2 regions of the Pantoea sp. NSTU24 genome follow, and region 1 is predicted to be linked to the other one. Evidence: riboswitches for the same ligand, from Rfam matches in the RefSeq annotation. Region 1 holds a riboswitch; the other holds the start of a gene.
The links. A riboswitch is a leader RNA that binds a small molecule or an ion and turns the genes downstream of it on or off. The one in region 1 is predicted to bind thiamine pyrophosphate.
Positions count from the first base shown of each region.

Region 2: another riboswitch for thiamine pyrophosphate. It lies ahead of ACLHDD_RS19225 (FAD-dependent oxidoreductase); the one in region 1 lies ahead of thiC (phosphomethylpyrimidine synthase ThiC).

Region 1 covers NZ_JBKIWZ010000001.1:3,481,481-3,489,002, forward strand. The annotation lists gene thiC (phosphomethylpyrimidine synthase ThiC) at 1-1,347, opposite strand, end outside; TPP riboswitch at 1,435-1,535, opposite strand; gene rsd (sigma D regulator) at 1,686-2,192, opposite strand; gene nudC (NAD(+) diphosphatase) at 2,282-3,052, shown strand; gene hemE (uroporphyrinogen decarboxylase) at 3,093-4,160, shown strand; gene nfi (deoxyribonuclease V) at 4,163-4,831, shown strand; gene ACLHDD_RS16565 (YjaG family protein) at 4,895-5,485, shown strand; gene hupA (nucleoid-associated protein HU-alpha) at 5,674-5,946, shown strand; gene ACLHDD_RS16575 (DUF1481 domain-containing protein) at 6,016-6,678, shown strand; gene purD (phosphoribosylamine--glycine ligase) at 6,711-7,522, opposite strand, start outside.
Region 2 covers NZ_JBKIWZ010000003.1:124,751-132,272, forward strand. The annotation lists partial or broken gene ACLHDD_RS19200 (LysE family translocator) at 1-411, shown strand, start outside; gene ACLHDD_RS19205 (GFA family protein) at 468-896, shown strand; gene ACLHDD_RS19210 (AAA family ATPase) at 908-1,453, opposite strand; gene ACLHDD_RS19215 (alkene reductase) at 1,823-2,941, shown strand; gene ACLHDD_RS19220 (ArsR/SmtB family transcription factor) at 2,958-3,272, shown strand; TPP riboswitch at 3,389-3,508, shown strand; gene ACLHDD_RS19225 (FAD-dependent oxidoreductase) at 3,634-4,572, shown strand; gene thiS (sulfur carrier protein ThiS) at 4,562-4,759, shown strand; gene ACLHDD_RS19235 (thiazole synthase) at 4,762-5,520, shown strand; gene ACLHDD_RS19240 (HesA/MoeB/ThiF family protein) at 5,530-6,498, shown strand; gene ACLHDD_RS19245 (ASCH domain-containing protein) at 6,501-6,914, opposite strand; gene ACLHDD_RS19250 (DsbA family protein) at 7,118-7,522, opposite strand, start outside.

The DNA.
Region 1 (7,522 bases):
AGTCATGTTGCGGCGGATCATGTGCATCGGCACATGGCCCGGTCCTTCAATCATCACCTGAACGTCATATTCCCAGGCGATGCGGGTCAGCTCGCCCAGGGTGCGCAGCTCGGCAAACTGCGCCTCGTCATTGGCATCCTGAATTGAACCCGGACGTAAACCGTCACCCAGCGACAGGGAGACGTCATAAGCGGCACAGATTTCACAGATTTCCCGGAAATGCTGATAGAGGAAGTTCTCCTGATGGTGCGACAGACACCATTTCGCCATGATCGATCCGCCGCGTGACACGATGCCAGTCAGCCGCTTTGCCGTCATCGGCACATAGCGCAGCAAAACGCCCGCATGGATGGTGAAGTAATCCACGCCCTGTTCCGCCTGTTCAAGCAGCGTGTCCCGGAAGATTGCCCAGTTCAGTGATTCAGCCACGCCATTCACTTTTTCCAGCGCCTGATAAATCGGGACAGTACCGATGGGCACCGGGCTGTTGCGCAGGATCCATTCGCGCGTTTCATGGATATAGCGGCCGGTAGAGAGATCCATCACCGTATCGGCCCCCCAGCGGGTGGACCAGACCAGCTTCTCTACTTCTTCCTCGATGGAAGAGGTCACGGCGGAATTACCGATGTTGGCGTTGACCTTAACCAGAAAGTTACGGCCGATGATCATCGGTTCCGATTCAGGATGGTTGATATTGGCCGGGATAATGGCGCGACCGGCCGCCACCTCCTGACGCACAAATTCGGGCGTGATAGCCGCGGGCAGGTGCGCGCCAAAACTGTGGCCCGGATGCTGCTGTCGCAGCACTTCTCCGCGGATGCGATCCCGGCCCATATTTTCCCGCAGGGCGATGAACTCCATCTCCGGGGTGACGATTCCCCGGCGGGCGTAGTGCAGTTGCGTGACGCGGCGGCCTGCACGGGCGCGTCGCGGCGTTGGCAACTGGTCGAAGCGCAGGTGGTCCAGCCCCTCATCAGCGAGCCGCTGCTGAGTATAGCCGGAGCTGTTCTGACTCAGCGGTTCACTGTCATCGCGTTCAGTAATCCAGCCAGCGCGCAGCTTCGCCAGGCCACGATGCACGTCAATCTGTGCGGCGGAATCGCCATACGGCCCTGCCGTGTCATAAACCGGTACGGCTTCATTCTGCTCATAGAGTGGCGCTTCTTTGCTGCCGCCGGTATGGGTCGGCGTCAGCGCGATTTCCCGCATCGGAACGCGAATATCTTCCCGGCTGCCGGTTATCCAGATACGGCGGGAGCGGGGAAACGCACTGCCACCCCGCAGGGAATGGATAAATTCCTGCGCCTGGGCACGTTGTTCACGACGGGTCATTTTAGGATCAGACATAGCAATCTTCCTGTTAAAGGGAAATGATGCTTGTCCGGAGTTCGGAAGGAGTAAGCGTACAGACAGCGTACAACGGCTGGCAGACAGTGACTGATTACTCTTGTTCCCTTCGCAGGTTCTAACCTGATCAGGTTCCGCGGATCCCGAATTAACGGTCTCAGCCCGACTGGGCACTCCGACAAGAAGCGGTTTTTACGCGGGCGCTTAGCGCGGCCTCAGCGGTAAAAACGTGATATTTCAATGCACAAATAAAAAAGTTCTTTGGCGTCTTTGCCTCAGAACCTGTTCAGCATAAAAGGGCTACCGGATAATCTCAATACCCCTGATGTGAATCGGCCTTATGCCGGACGGGCGATCTGGCTGTCGTTGGCCACTGACGGCGTAGCCAGCTGATTATCCCACGCGAGCTGAATCAGCTTATCTTCCAGCGTAAAGCGGGCTTCCAGCACTTCACCCACTTCAGACAGCGCCTGCTGGAAAGTCATGCAGTTCTCATCATCAATTGCCTGCTGCAGGTGACCATCATACAGCTGCATCAGACGTTCCGTATTCGCTTCCAGCGGCGGATAGATCTGCGCGGCAGCAATCATCGGGCTGTCACCACTCATTTCATTAATGACGCGCTCATAAATACTGAAGTGACCTGCAGAAAGGTAGTCGACCAGACCGTGACAGAAGTTGTCCAGCGCCTGCTCATCCAGACGCGTCAGCGCTTCTTTGTTGGGTTTAAGACCGACGAGGTGATAATAGGTCACCAGCAGCTGCCGACGCGCTTCAAGCCATGAGTCGACCAGTTCATTACTGCCACCTACGCGTTCAGCCAGGACTTCTAACTGGTTAAGCATATCTAACTCCATGTGAGTTATAGTTGTTTATCTACACACTTAACATCAGGGCTTCAGCGTGCGATTTGACGCTAAGGATGACGAAATAAATGCAATGCGAAATCTCAAGCGTAGACGCTGGATGGTGGATTGTCAGCCATGAACAGAAACTTTGGTTGCCACAAGGTGATTTACCCCACGGAAACGCTGAAAAGTTTGGTTTAACGGGCAGTAAAGCCCGGACGATCGGCGAGTGGCAGGGGGAAAAAGTCTGGCTGATTTGTGAGCCGCGTTCAGCAGATATGTTTTCGGTGCGGCAGCTGATCGATCAGGATGTGGAACTGTTTCAGCTGGCCGGGCGCGGCGTGCAGCTGGCAGAGTTCTACCGCTCTCATCGCTGGTGCGGCTACTGCGGGCATGAAATGCATCACAGCAAACATGAGTTTGCCTGTCTGTGCAGTCACTGCCGCGAACGCTACTATCCGCAGATCGCGCCCTGCATCATTGTGGCCATTCGTCGCGGTGATGAAATTCTGCTGGCGAATCATGCCCGGCATCGCAATAAGGTTTATACCGTACTGGCAGGATTTGTCGAAGTCGGCGAAACGCTGGAGCAGGCCGTCGCCCGTGAGGTAATGGAAGAGAGCAATATCCGCATCAAAAACGTTCGTTACGTCACCTCTCAGCCGTGGCCCTTCCCGCAATCGCTGATGACCGCGTTTGTGGCGGAATATGAGAGTGGCGATCTGCAGCACGACGGTAAAGAGCTGCTGGATGCGGCCTGGTTCCGTTTCGACGATTTGCCGCTGCTGCCTCCGCCGGGCACCGTGGCGCGCCGCCTGATTGAAGATACCGTCGCCCTGTGCCGCGCGGAAGCGTGAAAGTGCTACACTACACGCCTGTTATTGAGAGAGTGTTGAGATGAGTGAACTGAAGAACGATCGTTATTTGCGTGCCCTGTTACGTCAGCCGGTCGATGTCACGCCGGTATGGATGATGCGACAAGCCGGGCGCTATTTGCCGGAGTACAAAGCGACGCGCGCCCAGGCGGGCGATTTTATGTCGCTGTGCAAAAACGCCGAGCTGGCCTGTGAAGTCACCCTGCAGCCGCTGCGCCGTTATCCGCTGGATGCCGCCATCCTCTTCAGTGACATCCTGACTATTCCGGATGCGATGGGACTGGGACTCTATTTCGAAGCGGGTGAAGGCCCGCGTTTCGCAAACCCTGTGACCTGCCGCGCGGACGTTGAGCGTTTACCGGTGCCCGATCCGGAAATGGAACTGGGCTATGTGATGAATGCCGTTCGCACCATCCGTAAAAATCTCAACGGCGACCTGCCGCTGATTGGCTTCTCAGGCAGTCCCTGGACGCTGGCGACCTATATGGTCGAAGGCGGCAGCAGCAAGGCCTTTACCCGCATCAAGAAGATGATGTATGCCGAGCCCGCCACGCTGCACGCGATGCTGGACAAGCTGGCCGACAGCGTCATCCTCTATCTCAACGCGCAGATCCGCGCTGGTGCGCAGTCCGTCATGGTGTTTGATACCTGGGGCGGCGTACTGACCGGTCGTGACTACCGAGCGTTCTCACTCCACTACATGCACAAAATTGTCGATGGCCTGCTGCGTGAAAACGACGGCCGCCGTGTGCCGGTGACGCTGTTCACCAAAGGAGGCGGACAGTGGCTGGAAGCGATGGCGGCCACCGGCTGCGATGCGCTGGGTCTCGACTGGACCACCGATATCGATGATGCGCGCCGTCGCGTAGGCGACAAAGTGGCGCTGCAGGGTAACATGGACCCCTCAATGCTCTATGCGGCCCCTGAGCGTATCGAACAGGAAGTGGCGGGTATCCTTGAGCGCTTTGGCGCGGGCACCGGCCACGTCTTTAATCTGGGGCACGGTATTCATCAGGATGTCCCGCCTGAAAATGCCGGCGTCTTTGTGGAGGCGGTACACCGTCTGTCACGTCCCTGGCATCAGGAGTAATCATGGATATTGCCGCACTTCGCGCTGAGCAGCTTCAACGCGCCGCTGACGTGGTGCGTGAGGATGACTTCGACGTGCTGCCGCCCCGCTTTATTGGCGGGGCGGACGTGGGATTCGAGCAGGAAGGCGCGATCACGCGGGCGGCAATGGTCGTGCTGGAATATCCCTCACTGAAGCTGGTGGAACATCGCATCGCCCGTATCGAAACCACGATGCCCTACATTCCGGGCTTCCTCTCGTTCCGGGAATATCCGGCGCTGATGGCGGCGTGGCAGATGCTGGATCAGAAGCCGGACCTGCTGTTTGTGGACGGGCACGGCATCTCCCATCCCAGACGGCTCGGCGTCGCCTCACATTTTGGCCTGCTGGTGGATGTGCCGACGATTGGGGTGGCCAAGCGCCGCCTGTGTGGCCGTTTTGAGGAGCCGGACGCGCAGCCCGGCAGTCGTCAGCCGCTGATCGACAAAGGCGAACAGATAGGCTGGGTCTGGCGCAGCAAGCAACGCTGCAATCCGCTGTTTGTCGCCACCGGTCATCGGGTCAGCCTGGATACTGCGCTGCAGTGGGTCGAAAACTGTACGCGCGGTTACCGTCTGCCGGAACCGACACGCTGGGCGGATGCGGTCGCCTCTAACCGAACCGCTTTCCAGCGCTGGCAAAACGCGCTTTAACACTGTTTGTGCTGCGCTTTTGCAGTTACACTGCGGCCAGCGAAACGAATAAGAGCCACCTTTATGTTACAGAACCCCGTTCATCTGCGTCTGGCAAAGCTGCAAAGCTGGCAGCACCTGACCTTTATGGCCTGCCTGTGCGAACGCATGTATCCCAATTATCATGCGTTCTGCGAGCAGACTGAGTTTGCCGAACCGGCGCTCTATCGTCGTATTCTTGATCTGATCTGGGAAAGCCTGACGGTCAAAGATGCGAAGATTAACTTCGACAGCCAGCTGGAAAAACTTGAAGCCGCCATTCCTGATGGTGATGCGTTTGAGGTTTACGGCGTCTATCCGGCTATCGATGCCTGCGTGGCATTGAGTGAGGTCGTTCATGCGCAGCTGAGCGGGGAAACGCTTGAGCATGCTATTGAAGTCAGCAGGACCTCAATTACCACGGTGGCCATGCTGGAAATGACTCAGGCCGGACGCGAAATGACCGACGAAGAGCTGCGTGAAAACCCGGCTGTCATTGATGAGTGGGACCTTCAGTGGGAGATTTTCCGCCTGCTGGCGGAGTGCGAAGAGCGCGACCTGGAATTGATTAAGGGTCTGCGATCTGACCTGCGTGAAGCGGGAATTAGCAACATCGGTATAAATTTCCAGCAGTAAGGCGATAAAACGTGACTTCAGGCCCGAATTAGCGCGCCTGGAGGCTTCACATCGGCCCCCTCTCTGGTCTACATTTGGGGGGCTGAAAATTGTGGCTATCGGTGCGTGCAGGCAGAAGAGTGCCAGAATATGGCTTTTCCCTCGCACTCGTTGCTTAGCAAGCGATAAATACACTTTAAGGATAACTTATGAACAAGACTCAACTGATTGATGTGATCGCAGAAAAAGCTGACCTGTCTAAAACCCAGGCTAAGGCAGCGCTGGAATCAACTCTGGCTGCGATTACTGAGTCTCTGAAAGATGGTGATGCTGTACAACTGGTTGGTTTTGGTACTTTTAAAGTGAACCACCGCGCTGAGCGTACCGGTCGTAACCCGCAGACTGGCAAAGAGATCAAAATCGCTGCAGCAAACGTACCGGCATTCGTGTCTGGTAAAGCGCTGAAAGACGCCGTTAAGTAAGACGTCGCACTGCGGTTAAGCTTTAAAACAGGGGGCGTTTCGCCCCTTTTGTTTAAGAGGCCTGCCATCATGACCCCGCTGTTTCAGCGTTTATCTGTTCTGTCTCTCTCCCTGTTTCTTTTTGGCTGTAGCGCCACTCCGGATATTCCTCCCTTTTCTGCCAGCGGCTATCTTGCCGATCGCGGCGTCGTGCGTATCTGGCGTAAAAATAACGATCATCAGTCGGTGCATATCCGCACCCTCTATACGCCGTTCAGCGGCGGTGAGGGCGAGGTAACGGACTATGTCTGGCTGGAAGATGCTCTGACCAGCATTCAGCGTCAGGTAAAGGGAAATGCACCTGACGATGTGACTCTGCGCTTTGACCAAACCGGTGGCCTTACCTTTATGCAGCGTCAGCTTGCAGGCCGCCGTGAAGCGGTCAGCCCCGATGCGGTTGAGCTCTATAAGTTTGATGCGCAGCGAATGCGTAACCTCAGCGATGCCCTGCTGAGCGGCCGGGTGTTCCTCAGGCAGGGACACTGGCAGGGAAACGGGATAGTGACACGTTGTGAAGGTCAGCGGGTCAGACCGGCGTTTGACGCTGATGCGCTGCAGAGGCTGACACAGCAGCAGAGTCATGCCCGGACACCGCTGATGGTGTCATGGCTTGAAGCGCCAGAAGGCGTTCAGCTGTTGCGGATGAGCCAGCAGGATGCGTGCTCACAGCAGCCGACAGAAGACGATATGTGAAGGGAAAGGGGGGCACCGGGTGCCCCCTGAACTTATTTGCGATTAATGGCGCGGTAGCCGATATCGCGACGGCAGAAACTGCCCTGCCAGGAGATAGGCTTCGTCAGTTCATAGGCACGCTGTTGAGCAGCTGCCACATCCTCACCCAGCGCGGTGACACAGAGCACGCGGCCGCCGTTCGTCAGCACCCGGTCCTCTTCCAGACGGGTGCCGGCGTGGAAGACTTTGCCATCCGTAACCTCTTCCAGCGGCAGACCATGGATCTGATCGCCCTGTGCGTAGTCGCCCGGATAACCCCCTGCCGCCAGCACCACGCCCAGCGCAGGGCGGGGATCCCAGTCCGACGTTTTTTGATCCAGCGTCCCTTCGCAGGCGGCCAGGCAAAGATCGACCAGATCCGACTGCAGGCGCAGCATGATCGGCTGTGTTTCCGGATCGCCAAAGCGACAGTTGAATTCGATCACTTTCGGCTGGCCGGTGTGATCGATCATCAGGCCGGCATAGAGAAAACCGGTGTAGACGTTGCCTTCAGCGGCCATGCCACGCACGGTCGGCCAGATAACCTGATCCATGACGCGCTGGTGGATCTCATCCGTCACTACCGGAGCCGGTGAGTAAGCGCCCATTCCGCCGGTATTCGGTCCGGTGTCGCCATCGCCCACACGTTTATGGTCCTGGCTGGTAGCCATCGGCAGCACATGCTCGCCATCGACCATCACGATAAAGCTGGCTTCTTCGCCTTCAAGGAACTCTTCGATCACGATACGGTGTCCGGCATCGCCAAAGGCGTTACCGGCCAGCATATCCTGCACCGCCTCTTCAGCTTCCTGCAGCGTCATCGCCA
Region 2 (7,522 bases), on a different contig from region 1:
ATCGTGCTGAAAATTGGCGGTGGTGTTTATCTGCTCTGGCTGGCGTTTAAAGCGGGTAAATCAGCTTTACACCGGACGGATGCCGCTGCCCTGAACGCCAGCGAGGAGCGGGTTGCTTATGCCCGGCTTTTCCGGCAGGGCATCCTTATGCACGTCGGCAATCCTAAAGCGATTCTGACCTGGGTGGCCATTATGTCCTTTGCGATGAAGCCGGATGGCGACGCGATGACACTGCCGACCATTATTGGCGGCTGCGCGGCGATTTGCGTCTGCGTGTTCGGCGGCTACGCGCTGCTGTTCTCCACTGCCGTAATGAGCGCCTTCTACCTGCGCATCCGGCGCGGGCTTGATGCGCTGTTGGCCTGCTGCTTTGCGCTGGCAGGGCTTAAACTGGTCTTCAGCCGAAGCTAGCGGCTAATGCGCCGGGTCTGCCGATGGCCCGGCACCTCAACCTGCAAGGCGATTAAATGAAAGGCGCATGTCTGTGTGAAACCGTGACGTTTGAGATTGCCGTCACGCCTGTATTGTATTACCGCTGCCACTGCTCCCTGTGCAGAAAACAGAGCGGAACCGGCCATAATCTCGCGACACTGGTAAAAGAGCGTGACTTCACCTGGTTATCCGGAGAGACGCAGATCGCGTCATGGTCCAGACCGAGTGGGTATCGATGCGACTTCTGCTCCTGCTGCGGCTCTGCGGTACCAAACCGCTTGCGTGGCCATGCCTGTATCTGGATCCCGGTGGGGTTGCTTAATGAACCTGTCGATATGCAGTGCATCGGGGATTACTGCACCGATGACGCGATGCCCTGGGACACCCTCCGGTCCGCATCTGACCACGCCGGGCCGGTCGCGTCGCTGAATGCGCTGTTAGTGAGCCTGAAGCTCGTTGATTAATGGCCTGAGCGTTACCTGCGAACGTTTAATGCCCAGTGTTCTGAGCAGGCCTTAATCTCATCCAGAGAATGAAGCTGAATTTTTGGCAGGCTGACCCGATCAAAGATCTGCTGATGGCGTTTCCGGTTCTGCGGGGCGGTGCGGATAATATATTTCAGCATCGCCAGGGTCACCGGATCGCGGTCAGAACCCAGCCCGCCAATGCGCCGGGCAGAGGAGAAGCACCTGCGGATGTATCTGAGCAGAGCCACTGGCACGCTGACATCCAGCAGAATCAGCCCTGTGGCGTGAGCGAGTCGCTCTTCAAGGCATCGGGTGTAATTTCCCTCGATGACCCATCTATCCTGACTTACCGCCTCAGTATGCAGCTGAAGAAATTCTGCTGTTGCTCTGGGCCGCCACTGACTTCCCGGAACATGGTGAAGCTGATCAAGATAGACGACAGGTAATGAGGTTTTGCGGGAAATCGCGTCTGCCAGGGTCGATTTTCCACTGTTCGACGGACCCATAATACATATACGTGGTCCGAGCGCGTCTAACGTGAGGAGGGTATTCACAACGTTTCCTCTGACTGTTACCTGTGGGGGTGAAAGCGCAGTAACGTTATCTCTGTCGCTCATCTGAAAAGGCGACGGCCATGATAAACGACAACAGGGTAACTCGTCACAATACGCTGATGCCGGACGTACAGGACAGGCGGATGAGGTCGCCGCCCCCGACATAAACGCCTGAATCGCATTCACCCGCCGGTACTGGCGTTCGCCAGAAAACATTTTCAGTGCCTCGCATATTCCTGCCGCAGAGGCAGGCTCAATGTCGGCAGGTGGTCGCATCGAAGAACAACAGCCAAAAAAAAGCGAATACACATTTACAAATTTAAATGTGTAAATATAATGGCGACTTTTCACGCATCAGAGGATTTTTTTATGCCGTCACTGTTTAGCCCCCTGAATCTGGGCGATCTCAGCCTTCGTAACCGCATCGTCCTGCCGCCGCTGACCCGCTGCCGCAGCGAACAGCCGGGCAACATTCCCGGTGAGATGATGGTGGAGTATTACCGCCAGCGTGCCAGTGCCGGGCTGATGATCACCGAAGGCACCCAGATTGAGCCACGCGGGCAGGGCTACGCCTGGACGCCAGGCATCCACAGCGAGGCGCAGATCGCGGGCTGGAAAAAGGTGACAGAGGCGGTCCATCAGCAGGGCGCCACAATTTTCTGCCAGCTCTGGCACGTAGGCCGCGTATCACACAACGAACTTCAACCGGGTAAAGAAGCGCCGGTTGCCCCCTCGGCCATCGCCGCCGACAACGTGCGGGTGTTTATCGAAACCGGACCGGGTACCGGGATGCTGACCGCGCCCAGCGAGCCACGCGAACTGACTACCTGTGAAGTCAAAGAGATTGTGGCGCTCTACCGGCGTGCGGCAGAGAACGCCAAAGCCGCTGGATTCAACGGCGTTGAGCTGCATTCCGCCAACGGTTATCTGATTAACCAGTTTATTTCGGCACATACAAATTTCCGCACGGATGAATATGGTGGCTCGGCGGAGAATCGTCTGCGCTTCCTGCGTGAAGTGGTTGAGGCCGTCAGCGCAGTCTTTGGCAGCCATCGGGTAGGTGTCCGGTTTGCGCCCCTGTTTTCGAGCACCGATGAGGAGCGCGTTTACCTCGGTCTGGTTGAAAGCGATCCGCACGCCACCTATATCCGCGCTGCACAGCTGCTGAATACGCTGGAAGTGGGTTACCTCTCTATCGCAGAAGCGGACTGGGATAACAGCCCGGCCATGCCGGAGAGCTTCCGCATCGCACTGCGTGACACCTTCCGTTCGCCAATCATCTATTCCGGCCGCTACACCGCGGAGAAAGCGCAGCAGATGCTGGAAAAAGGCTGGGGCGATCTGTTTGGTTTTGGCCGCACCTTTATCGCCAACCCCGATTTGCCAGCGCGTATCCGGTCAGGTTATCCCCTGAATGCGGTGGACCACGCCTCGCTGTATGGCGGCGATGAGAAAGGGTATACTGACTATCCATTTTATCCATCCTGATACACTGTGAGGCGGCATGTCCCCGGAAAATGCCCTGAAGCTGCTGGCCAACCCCACGCGAGTGGCCGTGCTGAAGTGGCTCAAAGAACCTGATGATGCGTTTGCGGGCTATTCGCAGCTCTATCCCTTCGATCAGTACGGTGTCTGCGCCAGCCTCATTCAGGATAAGGCGGGCTTATCACAGCCCGCTACCTCGTTATGCCTCAAGGCCCTTCAGAGTGCCGGTCTGCTCGAAGCCAGCAAAGTGGGCAAATGGACCTACTATCGCCGCGCCGAACAGCGTATCCGGGAAGTTACGGACACCCTGACGCAGGCGCTGCAGGCGCTCTGAACGTCTTAGCCCTGCGGCGTCGTCAAACGAACCGGGGTTGCCTGTCTTTTTTCCCCGCACTTTCTGCGCCGCCTTTATGCCCGCGTCTTGACGAACCCGTCCGCTTAACTTACAACTAGACCCGTCAGGGGAGTCTCGCCGGAGAGACTGAGAGGCTGATAGCGCATCGCGCGGCTTAGCGACCCTTAGAACCTGACCCAGTTGATACTGGCGTAGGAAGACGGGTATCGCAGCCGATACTTGCCGCAGAGGCGCATACGCCTTTGCCTTTTCCCTCTGTATCACGGGTCTTCGTTAACAAAAACGAGGGCAATGTGAAAAATCTCATCCTGAAATCTTCACTTTCTGCCGGGTGGCAGTCATGAGCCGCTGGTCGGTACTTGGCAGCGGCGTGGCCGGGCTGTGTGTCGCCACGCTGCTGATGGAGCGCGGAGAAACGGTCGAAATTATTACACAGCCAGACTGCCGTGCCGCGTCTCACTGGGCGGGCGGGATGCTCGCGCCCTGGTGCGAAGCTGAAAGCGCACCGCCGGAGGTGATCGCCTGGGGCCAGCACGCGGCGAGCTGGTGGGCGAAGCGCGTGGCGGGCGTGGAGCAGCACGGCACGCTGGTGGTGGCGCCACCGCGTGACAGCCGCGAACTCACCCGTTTTGCCCGCCTGACCCAGGCGCATCAGTGGGTCACGCCCGGCGACATCGAGCCCGCGCTGGAAAACCGCTTTGCCCGCGGCCTGTTCTTTGCGGCGGAAGCGCATCTCGATCCGCGTCGGGCGATGCAGCAGCTGCACGACACCCTGCAGCAGGCGGGCGTTGCCATTCACAGCGGACAACCCACCGGCAAAATCATCGACTGCCGTGGTATTCACGCCGCTGCTCAACAACCTCAGTTGCGCGCGGTGCGGGGTGAAATGGTGATCCTGCAGACGCCCGACATCCAGCTTTCCCGTCCGGTACGGTTGCTGCACCCCCGTTTTCCCTGCTATCTGGTGCCGCGTGCCGGGGGGCACTTCATGCTGGGGGCGACCATGGTCGAAAGCCACGACAGCAGCCCGATCAGCGCCAGAGCGATGATGGAGCTGCTCAGCGCCGCCTACAGCCTGCATCCGGCACTGGCCGAAGCCCGCATCGTGGAAAGTGGTACCGGCCTGCGACCCGCTTATCGTCCGAATCTGCCGGAGGTGCGCTACGAAAATGGCCGATTTTCGCTGAATGGCCTCTATCGCCACGGCTTTTTACTGGCCCCGATGATGGCCGAAAAACTTATGCTGCAACTGACCCGGGAGATGACACATGCAGGTTGAACTCAATGGACGCACAATCGAAACCGCTGCCAGCACGCTAGCAGAACTGATGGCAGAGCAGCAGTTCGACATACGCAGCGTCGCCACCGCCCTGAATGGCGCGTTTGTGCCGCGCAGCAGCTATGCCCGCCAGCAGCTTGAGGCGGGCTGTCAGGTCGAAGTTCTGTCACCGATGCAGGGAGGATAATCATGTTCTATCAGTTCGAACCGCAGTCGCGATTCCTGCTCGGCACCGCCGGGTATCCCTCGCCAGAGATCCTCCATCAGGCGATTGACATTTCCGGCACGGAAATCATTACCGTCAGCCTGCGCCGCGAGGGTAGCGAAGGCGGGGCTTTCCGCTCGCTGCTGCAACAGGTGAATAAACGGATTCTGCCCAACACCGCGGGCTGCCACACGGTCAAAGAGGCGGTGACGACAGCGCAGATGGCTCGCGAACTCTTCGATACCCCGTGGATCAAGCTGGAGGTGATCGGTCACGCCGACACGCTGCAGCCCGACCCCTTTGCGCTGGTAGAAGCCGCCCGTATCCTCTGCGCCGAGGGTTTTCAGGTGTTTCCCTACACGACGGAAGATTTGATCGTGGGTGAAAAACTGCTGGAGGCGGGCTGCGAAGTGCTGATGCCCTGGGGGGCGCCTATCGGGTCCGGTCAGGGACTGCGCAACATCGAAGGGCTGCGTACTATGCGCGCCTGGTTCAGCGATGTACCGCTGATTATTGATGCGGGCATTGGCGCACCCGGTCAGGCAGCGCAGGCGATGGAAATGGGCTTCGATGGCGTGCTGCTCAACACGGCGGTGGCCAAAGCACGCGATCCGGTGCGGATGGCCGGGGCCTTTGCCGCCGCGATTCACGGCGGACGTGAGGCGTTTGAGGCGGGTTTGATGGAGCCTCGCGATATGGCATCGGCCTCGACGCCGATTTTTGGGCTGGCACAGTTCAGTTAAGGAGCGGCGATGGATCGTTATCAGCGACAGACCATGCTGCCGGAGATCGGGGACGCGGGCCAGCAGCGGCTGAGCAGGGCACGGGTCCTGGTGGTGGGGGCGGGCGGACTCAGCGCGGCGCTTCTGCCGTTACTGGCGGGGGCGGGCACCGGCTTTATTCGTCTTTACGACGGCGACCGGGTAGAACTGCACAACCTTCATCGGCAGACCCTGTTCGGCGTTGAGGATGTGGGGCAGCTAAAAGCCCTGTGCGCACAGCGCGCACTGGCCGAGAGAAATCCGGCGTGTCTGGTTGAGGCGCATCCCTCTGCACTCAGCGCCAGTCAGTTGCCACAGGCGCTGGAGGGGATCGATCTGGTGGTCGATGCGGCGGATAATTTTGCCATTACCTACCAGCTTTCTGATGCCTGCTATCCGCGAGGCGTACCGCTGATCTGCGCGTCGGTGCTGGGACGCAAAGGTTACGTCGGGGGATTCTGCGGCGGCGCACCGGGTTATCGCGCGCTCTTCCCGCAGTTGCCAGCCGCCGCAGCGAACTGCAATACCGCTGGCGTCATGGGACCGGCTGTCGCGACGCTGGGGGCGATGCAGGCGCAGATGGCGCTAAGCGTTTTGTTAGATCTGACGCCGTCGCCGCTGGGCTGCATGATCCACTGCGATTTTGTTGGGTGGCACATCCGCCGGTTCCGCTTTGACGATGCGCAGGAGCCTGATGGGCCCGTAACGCCTTTCATCGATCGGTCGATGCTGACGGAGGAGGACTGCATCGTGGAGTTGCGTAGCCTAGAAGAGGCGCCGGTCAGCGTCGCCGGGCGGGTCGAACGGATCCTGCCGCAGCAGATGGCGAGCTGGCAGCCACCGGCGCATCAGCGCGTGGTGCTGGTCTGCGCCAGTGGACTGCGCGCCGCCCAGGCGGCGGAAATGCTTGCCGCGCGGGGCATCACGCGGCTGGCGCTGATGGCGGCAAATAGCCTTTAACGCTAAATCACTTCAACCAGCTGGAAGGTTTCGAAAATCAGCTCCATTTCGGCGTGGAAATAGCCTCCACGCTGGAAGTAGCGCTGATGCTCCTGACGCCAGTAGTCAAGGCTCAGATCGCCTTCGCCTTCCATCATCGCCATCTCAGGGGTCACCCGGTCAAAGCGTGTCAGAAACAGTCCGGTGGTACGGATCACACAGACGGGCGTCTGTTCGCCATTCAACACAATGGTGTAGCCGCCCGGCTGTGGCAGCGGATCCTGCTGCTGCCAGCTCCGAAACTCACCACAGGTAGCCACCTTTTTTCCGGCGATAATCAGTGTCGCCAGCTCATCTGCTAATTCCGGAGAGTCACCAAAGGCATCGGTTATCGCATCCGGGTATTTTTCCCTGATCTGTTCCAGCGTCATCGTCATCTGCAAATCCCTGTTGAGTCGCGCGTCTCCGGCGCTACCGCAGCCACCGCGTTATGATAAGTCGCCACCGCGGCGCAGGTGCCGCTAAGGCTGAGAGCGGGACAGCTTAACCGCCCTGATGGCAGAAAAACAACTCTGATGTCAGGCAATTGCGTCTGCCGGGCGGAACGGTGAAGCGCATCACATAATCACGTTACCCATGATTAACGCGTCAGGAAACGTGCCCAGTGCGCAATGTCGTCACCGCTGCCGATCTCAGGCTGTACCAGACCATTGACCATAAAGGTGGGTGAAACGTGAATGCCATTCTGCCGGGCATATTTGCAGTGCCACTTAATGGCATTCTGCAGGTCAGCCTGATCGAATGCGGCAAAAGCATCCACGCCGCTGTACGCCTTCAGGCGCTCAAGGATCTGATTCGGGGTGGCATCGCGGTTCGGGCCGGTACAATGATCGATGAACTCAAACTCTTCACGATGATCGGCCACCGCCTGCATCACCTGCTTCGCGGCGGCTTTACTGTCACAGGCCGCGGCAAGGATATAGCGCACGATCAGACCGGAAAAGAGGTGCCAGGGCTGTGACTGCAGACGAATTTTCAGTGTCAT